2 regions of the Roseobacter sp. OBYS 0001 genome follow, and region 2 is predicted to be linked to the other one. Evidence: riboswitches for the same ligand, from Rfam matches in the RefSeq annotation. Region 2 holds a riboswitch; the other holds the start of a gene.
The links. Region 2 has a riboswitch for thiamine pyrophosphate ahead of K5Q35_RS18995 (MarR family transcriptional regulator). Riboswitches for the same ligand answer to the same signal wherever they lie in the genome.
Positions count from the first base shown of each region.

Region 1: it holds a riboswitch for thiamine pyrophosphate, as region 2 does, so the genes downstream of both, thiD (bifunctional hydroxymethylpyrimidine kinase/phosphomethylpyrimidine kinase) here and K5Q35_RS18995 (MarR family transcriptional regulator) in region 2, are expected to answer to the same signal.

Region 1 covers NZ_BPES01000002.1:8,056-12,266, forward strand. The annotation lists gene K5Q35_RS05510 (thiazole synthase) at 1-594, opposite strand, end outside; gene thiS (sulfur carrier protein ThiS) at 596-793, opposite strand; gene K5Q35_RS05520 (FAD-dependent oxidoreductase) at 771-1,751, opposite strand; gene thiD (bifunctional hydroxymethylpyrimidine kinase/phosphomethylpyrimidine kinase) at 1,748-2,527, opposite strand; TPP riboswitch at 2,585-2,688, opposite strand; gene K5Q35_RS05530 (LysR family transcriptional regulator) at 3,201-4,115, opposite strand.
Region 2 covers NZ_BPES01000013.1:80,436-84,646, reverse strand. The annotation lists TPP riboswitch at 980-1,068, shown strand; gene K5Q35_RS18995 (MarR family transcriptional regulator) at 1,551-2,267, shown strand; gene K5Q35_RS18990 (CAP domain-containing protein) at 3,515-4,211, shown strand, end outside.

The DNA of each region.
Region 1 (4,211 bases), on a different contig from region 2:
CAATTCCATCGCTTGGGCCGCATGGGAGGGCAGTCCAAGACCTGCATCCACGACCAGTGGCGTATCAGGAAAATGGGCGCGCAGGCTGCGCAGACCGTAGATATTATTCAGGCCCAAGCCGGTGCCGATGGGCGCGCCCCATGGCATCAAAACCTTGCAGCCGACCTCAACCAGCCGCTCGCACAGCACCAAATCTTCGGTGCAATAAGGGAACACCTCAAACCCGTCCTCGGCCAGTTGTGCGGCTGCTTCGACCAGACCGAAGGGATCAGGTTGCAAGGTGTCGGCGTGGCCGATGACCTCAAGCTTGATCCAGTTGGTGTCGAACAAATCGCGGGCCATCTGAGCAGTGGTCACGGCCTCGCGCACCGAATAACAGCCTGCGGTGTTGGGAAGCACGGCGACACCCAGATCCCGGATCAACGCCCAGAAATCCTGCCCCGCCTGATCACCACCCGCCTCGCGCCGCACTGAAACCGTGGCAATCCCTGCGTCCGAGCGGCGAAAAGCATCCGCCAGAATTGCGGGCGACGGGTATTGCGCGGTGCCCAGCATCAGCTGGGATGTCACTTCTGTGCCGTAGAAAGTTGGCATTCTATCCTCCTTGTCGAGGGGCCACAATTTCGACGCGGTCCCCCTCTCGCAGAGTATGTTCTGCGCGCTGATGCTTGGACACGAACGTCTCGTTAAGCGAGGTGGCCACTTTGGCCTCACCCTTCCCCAGGGCATCCAAGAGCGCGGCCAGTGTGAGCGCGCCGGTCTCAAGTGCTTCACCGTTCACGATGATCTTCATACCAAACCTCCGGTATCTTGCCCTTTAGCAACAGGTCCGAGGTCATCTGCGCCAATGCAGGTGCAAGCAGAAAACCGTGCCGAAACAGACCGTTTACATAAATCACATCACCAATCCGCCGGATGCGCGGCTGGTTGTCTGGAAAGGCAGGGCGCGCATCAACGCCAATTTCCAATAGCTCTGCCTCACCAAAAGCGGGGTGCAGTGCGTAGGCCGCATTCATCAATTCCATAACAGACCGCAGCGTCGCGCGCCCGCGTTCGCCGGTTTCGATCTGGGTTGCGCCCAACATGAAGACACTGTCACCACGCGGCACGATATACAGCGGGACTCGCGGATGAAGCAGTCGGACGGGGCGCGACAGCGTCGCGTCGGGGCAGCGGACCACAAGCATCTCGCCCTTCACGCCGCGCAAATCTGTGAGGGTATCGCGCGCAGCAAGCCCGCGGCAGTCAATCACCTGACCTTTGATGTTACCGCCAAACCCCACGCCTCTTTGCTCCAACCGCGCATGCAGCGCGGTCAGTGTCGCGCGAGGGTCAAGATGTCCCTCATCTGCCAAGAACAGCGCCTTGGAATAGCGTTCGGCCAGAAGCGGCTCGCACTCAGCGATCTGCGTTTTTGACAGCGATGTCGCGGTCGGCGCGCGGCGCGCAAAAGTTGCCAGATCGCTTTGATCGCGATTAAGTGCGACAACGAGCGTGCCCTCGTGATGTACAATCCCGCCTTGGCTTTCCCACCACCTTGCAGCTTTGCGGCCTTGGCACACGATCTCGGGCTCTGCGCTCACGCCTTCACAATCGGGCGCCAGCATGCCGCCGGCCCACCAAGAACAGGCATGATCGCCCGGCGCGCCTTTGGGATCAATGAGCGTGACCTGCGCGCCGCGTGACGACAATTCTGCCGTCACTGCCAACCCGCAAACGCCGCCGCCCAGAATGGTGAATGGGCCGCTCACTTCCAAAACGCATGAAAGTGATGAACGGGCCCATGACCCCGCCCGACGTGCAATTCATCGGCACGCAAAATCGCTTGATGTAGCCAGGTGTGCGCACGCGATACCGCATCACTCAACGCCATACCCTGCGCCAGGCCCGCAGCGATTGCAGAGGAATAGGAACATCCCGTGCCGTGGGTGTTGCGGGTATTCACTCGTGGGGCCGAGAAGGCTTGCGTTCCCGTTTGCCAGACAAGATGATCGGTGCAGGTCTCTGCGTCGGCATGTCCGCCTTTCATCAAAACTGCACCGACGCCAAGTTCGAGAAGGGCGGACGCCTGCGACTGCGTGCTGCCCTCGCCGACCAGCTTAGCTGCTTCAGGTAGGTTGGGTGTAAGCAGGGTCGCGCGTCCGAAAAGTGAAGATTTCAACGCATTTATCGCGCTATCGGCCAGCAAAGTATCGCCTGATTTAGCAACCATCACGGGATCAAGCACAACTGGCCCATCATAGCCCGCCAGCGCATCCGCCACCGCTGCAATCAGTGACGGTGTGCCCAGCATTCCGATCTTGACCACGTCAATATCGATATCATCCAGAACGGCTTTGATCTGCGCAGCAACGACCTCATCCGGGATCGGATGAATGGCTGTGACAGCATTGGTGTTCTGTGCGGTAACCGCCGTCACAACAGAAGCAGCATAAACACCCATTGCGGAAAAAGCCTTGAGATCGGCCTGAATACCAGCCCCACCACCAGAGTCGGAGCCAGCAATCGTTAACGCCTTTGCTACCACGTCATAGCCCCTCGGTTTAAGGGTCAGGAAGCTAAAGGGCGCAGGACATCACGGATGCGAGTTCCGCGAGCTGTTCCCTCCGCCGGTCCTAACCGGTTCAGGTTCAATGGGTTCGCAGCTTGTGCATCTCAGCCCGGTTAAAGGCACCCCAACAGATATAGATCTACGTGTAAGTTGATCGCGCAGAAGCGTCAAATGGTTAAAAGGATCTCAGGAGAATTGTTCTGAATGTTTACGAAATTGAGCTTCGAAAGAGAAAGGGCCGCGACCGTCCATGTTCTGTCACGCGACGCCAAACGGTTTCCTAAAGCTGACACGGATGACCGCTTTTTGCACTGCCTCGCAACGCAGATCTTTTCGTGCATGCAGAATTTTTCACGCTACAAACACGCCCAGTACAACTCTAGCATGTCGGCTGCGAGCTCAAACCTGTCGTCGGCACCTTCGCAGCATCGACGATACGCAATGATGAAGGGCCTTTGAGAACGGCCCCAACCAGCCGTTCATCGCGAGAACCGTTGCCGTATTGCAGCTTCCCCGGAGCGGCGTTGATCGATTGCGCAGCATTTCCAACATTAACGTGCACTCATCGCACAAAACGAACTCTCGCAAGCGTAGCTTTAATTACTGCCATGCGACCTCACTTGCTCCGGGTTCGGCGCATTTACACCTGTCAATCGCCGCTACCTCGGCGCTTCGCAACGTCCGTGAGACCCCGAGCCAGCAGGTCGAATACGATCCGGATACGGCGGCTGGTCTGTAACTCCCGATGGGTAACCAGCCAGATTGGAAACTCAAGCGAGGGGAAATCCGACAAGACCTTTTCTAAGCCCGGTTCAGCCTCACCTAACGTTTCGGGCTGCATCGAGACGCCATAGCCCGCTTTTACCAGTTCCCATGCGACGACACCGCTCTCGCTCGACATCACAAAGCTCTCTGCGCGAACGGGCACGCCCATGTTATGCAGCGGGGCCATCAGGCGCTCAGGATCAGCATTTCCGACGAAATCGAGGGTCGCCACATCACGCGGCGTATGCGGGCGACCTGCGCGATCGAGATAGTCAGTCGCGGCATAGAGATTGGCGCGAAAGTCGCCCAAATGCCGTGCAATCAGGTCCGGCTGATCTGGGCGGACGTGGCGTATCGCGATGTCCGCCTCGCGCTGTGTCAAATTCTGCATCTCGCTTGATGCATGGATGCGGACGCGGATGCCGGGCGCCGTCTGTCGCAACGGCTTGAGTGCGCCGGGCAGGATTGCTGCGGACAAGAGGTCTGTGCCCGTTACAGTAACTTCACCCGAGACTTCCTGTGATTTACCGTCGGCCACCATCGAGATGAGCGTCGCAGCCTCACCCATGGTACGCGTGTGCTCAATCAGGTCGCGCCCTGCTTCCGTCAAGGTAAGACCACGGACGCTGCGCTCCACCAGCGTCACGCCAAGTGCCTCCTCCAATGCACCGATCTGCCGTCCTATCGTCGGCTGCGTTGTCTTCAACACGCGCGCCGCGCCGCTGAACGAGCCCTCCTCAGCTGCCGCGAGGAAGGCGCGCACCTGATTCCAATCGAAGGAGATAGCCTGCCAGTTCATCCATCAGCGTATAGCAGGTGGACGAATTTAGGCAATCGACCTTTCACGAGCGCATGGATGATACCGACTGCGAAACGAGATCAACCCGGTCTTAGC
Region 2 (4,211 bases):
CGTGCCGCGATCAGAAATCCCAGACGGTTGCCCCTAAACGGACGGCCGCAGGGCCCAAAGATATGAACCCGCGGCCGCCCGGACGGCGACAAACCCACTATTCTGCAAGCGGCGCGCATGAGGTGCTGCTCCCAAAATTATATGCCCATGCGCAATAACCTTAAGCATGGGCAGTTGTTCGTCAGTGAAAGGTGAATTCAAGTTGATCCTGCCCCCGACGCGACGCTCATTTAAATGTAGAGTTCTCTCAATCCTGCTCAGCTGCCCTAAATGGAAAGCAAAACTGAGTAAGTCTTTTCGGGATGCTCCAACTCATGATTATTTATCCAAAGCCTCAGATGAAGGCCGTGACGGCAGATGTAATCGCGCCAAACAACAACTTCTACATCTTTACGGTTCGTTGCGACTCCCTCTTGGACTGCAATACATGGGCTAATCAAAACTTACCCCTTCAGCGATATTCTATCGTTTGAAAACACGTTATTGATAACTCCTTTACCTGTGAACGATGTAACCAAAATATGGACTAAAAATTTCTCAGTTTATGTGCGGAAGTATTATTCAGTTGATCTGTCCCGCTTTCGTGCCGCTCCTATTAACCATTTATGCAGCCTTTGCTTCGAAGGCCAAGGGGCTTTTCCAGCCGGCTTCTGAGCGGTGCCTACGCGGATTGTAGCAGCCGTTCGGGCGCAAGGTTTTCTGACAATCGTGAAAACAGTATTGGCCGCCGCAGTTGGAGTGGTGCCCTCTCGGCAGATTGCTGTGCAACCGACTGCCGGGTAACAAATGCGTCCCCTCGGCGGTGACCATAGCTCCCCAAAGACAGATCGAACCGATCACGCATGTGTGCAAGCACCACAATATCTTTCGTAGGCTTTGGCTGAGCGGACGTTTGCGGAAGGCTCGAAATGGCAGCGGACCGCTCAAAAGTTCGAGGAGGTGCCAAACCATTTGACCCGTCTGATGGAAGCTCCTATTCGAGATTTACCGGGGGCGCTTTGCAGCTGAGATGTACCCTTAGAACCTGAACCAGATAATGCTGGCGGAGGGAGGACACAGAGCATGAAATCGGCTTTCCTGTTCACCTTTTGTCGTCAAGAAAGACGCCCGAAAGTGCATGAATTGAGTACTGCTCGCAAGAATAGCTGGTTTACTGACCTGCACAACAAAGAGCTGCGACTGGCCTTTATATTCCACCAAAATCGACACGAATGTATCCCGGCACTCTATCACAGTCGCTTACGAGCCCTCTCCTTGGAGAGCTTCAAAAAGCATTTCTTGGTTCGGGTCGGAATAGACCATGAAGGTAACAAATCACACGTTTCCCGAGCGTCTCCAGTGATCTCTGCCACTTTTGAAGCGGGCGGCAAAACCAGACGCAGAATATGAATTATTCGGTCAATTTACAATGTGAATTCAAATAATTGAAGCCAAAGCGCATTTAAAATCACCGCACCAAACAGCACCGTTTCGCTTATCGGAATTGCGAGTTGGATAGCAGGAATCAACAATGATAAGAAACTGGGATACCAGTCTGTGGAGCAGGATCGTTGCAAACTAGGATATTCGAAATCTTGGAAACTGTGGCGAAACACGGCCCGATTACCTTGGATGAACTCGCTCAAAAGACGGACATCAGTCGATCCGCTACCTTTCGCGGATTAAAAAGGCTGGAAGACGGTGGGTGGATAAGGCTCAGGCTGAATGGGCGCCAATATGTGCTCACATCGAGAGTCGAGCAAAGGTTGAATTCGAAAGTTGAGCCAAAGAAAGAAATCGAGCAGCTCACACCGGTTATCTCCCAGAGCATCGATTTGAAGTCGATAAGAACACGTATTTTTCAACAAGAAACGACCGTGTCAGCTGAGTTGGTCGATGACAGCATTTTTAATTGCTCTGAACGATGTGATCAAATGATGGCCGCTGATTGTTGTCGCTTCCTTTTGAAGGTTCTTCAGTATGCAGGGTTAGCGGTGGGCAAACCGCAGCTGGATCAGACGCAACTTGTCAAAGCCAAAGATTTACTGGGGAAGCTTGAGCGATGTGATTTTGCAATCGTGTCTGATCATCGGTTCTTGTGGCTACCTGTTTTTTCCCGGTCCTCCGAAGTATTTCTGTTATGTCTGTCTTGTCGGAATTTTGGTCATATCGACAGTAAAGTCGGCCATAAACTTGTGAGAGATCTTAAGGAAAATGCATATGCTACAGGTCTGATAACATTTCAAAACCTGAAAACGCAGCGGCTCGGAACAAGCTCGGTTTATTGAAATGCTCTCAGCGCGATTGCCCCTGCTGCGACGAGGCAAGCAGCCCGGCATATGAACGAAAACACACCGCGCCGGATACTGTTCCGTTTTTCGGCAGGAGCGCTTAGAAACGGCACGTGCGCCTCGCCGCCTCGACCGCCCCTGATGTGAAAACAATGGTTTTTGTCACTTATGTCTTTTGGGCGTGTGCTAACATCTGCATCACCGGCTAGAAACTCATCGAAAACATGCTCACCGTTACGTCGGATATTCTCAACCATGATGATCGTTCCTTTCGCTATGGTTAAGACGACTGGACGCGACCTCTTGTGTGGCCTCTTTTGCTAATCTCAGGAAAGTCCTGTCTCCGTCGGGGGCAGCAGCAAACACAGCATCTAATTCATACCGTTTGTCCGAAGACATTGATGGACCGTTGGCAGCTTTATCACGTCAACTGCAAATGGCTGTATCCCTCCTCTAGGTGGAGCAGTGTCTGCGCTACAACACGCGGGGACCCGGCAAGCTCGCGGCCAGAAACCCTCTGTCGATGGACCTTCCAAGGTTTCCATCAGTGATTTCTCCAAAGGAATGAGAACACCAGCTGAAAGAACTTCACCCAAAGATAGATACCGGGTGGGATGGAGATTAACACCCAGACGATAAGGTTCATTTTCGGTTTCATCTTGGCATGTCCCTTAGATAGCTTTGCCCGAGTTCAACGGACCGGTCTGATCCGGGGAATTTCACGAATTGCGCCGATCGGGCAATTTTGGCATTTCGGATTTTGGGATTGCGGTTGCCACGGTTTCCGAAGCTCAGTTCCGCTTCGGAAACACAAGCACTCTGTGTTTTTGGCTGTCGGTGGTATTTTGCCAATTGCCGACACTACAGAGAAGTGTGACAGCGTTGCGTTATGCGTTCAGTCGCCCTGAGGTCGGAGCGTGCAGGTTGCCTGAACATCAACCTGTCGGCTATGATTTCGCCTAACGTACGATAGATAAGCCCCGTTTTCGTGGGCACCTTGCAGCGTTTCTAGCGCCGCTGACGTATAGGCGTAATTTTGCTGTCAGTTTCCCCAATTCGACAAACCACAATGGACGCTATTGCGTCCAATTAGCCAGTTGGCGGACGCTCCTTTGGAGGTCATTCCGCAAAGTGGGATGGTGGATTCGGGATACCGGCGATTCCCGCATACCGAGTGCACGGGTCATGTTTTGGATGCAGTCCGAAAGCCACATGATGCCAAAAACCACTCAAAGGAGAATGTCATGTCACAAGCCAACAAATACGAGCAGCAGATGCTGGATTTGATAAATGCAGACCGTGCAGAAGTCGGCCTCGATCCTTTAGTATTCAACGCAGACCTCAATGAAGCCAGTGAAGACCACAGCGTATGGATGCTCGACAATGATCGCTTTAGCCATACGGGTGCTGACGGATCCAATTGGCGTGAGCGCATCGAGGCTTCAGGCTATGAATTGGAAGGAAACTGGAAAACCGGCGAAAACATAGCATGGGTCAGCGAAGCCGGTGACAATGGCATGTCAGACGAAGTTGCCCAGCTGCACACCAACCTGATGAACAGCCCTGAACATCGCGCAAACCTCTTGAACCCGGACTTCAAGGAAATCGGGATTGGTATCGAGGCCGGTGATTTTGTTGACGACGGGCAGACGCTGGACGCGGTATTTGTCACCCAGAACTTTGGCACAACGAGCGCAAATACCGTCATACTCCCCGATGCAAGCGCGGACGCGTTGACCGTGGTTGAACCAACACCTGCCGTGGTTGAAGACACAGCACCTGCAGAACCGGAAGTGGCGGAACCGGAAATCACTGCCGGAACCGGCTTTGATATCAAACAGTTCATAGCTTCACGAGGTTTCAGCACAAATCAAGAGACAGACGAAGATGTCGAAGAAACGAGCACGAGCAGCTCAACCACTCAAACCACCAGAAGCAGCA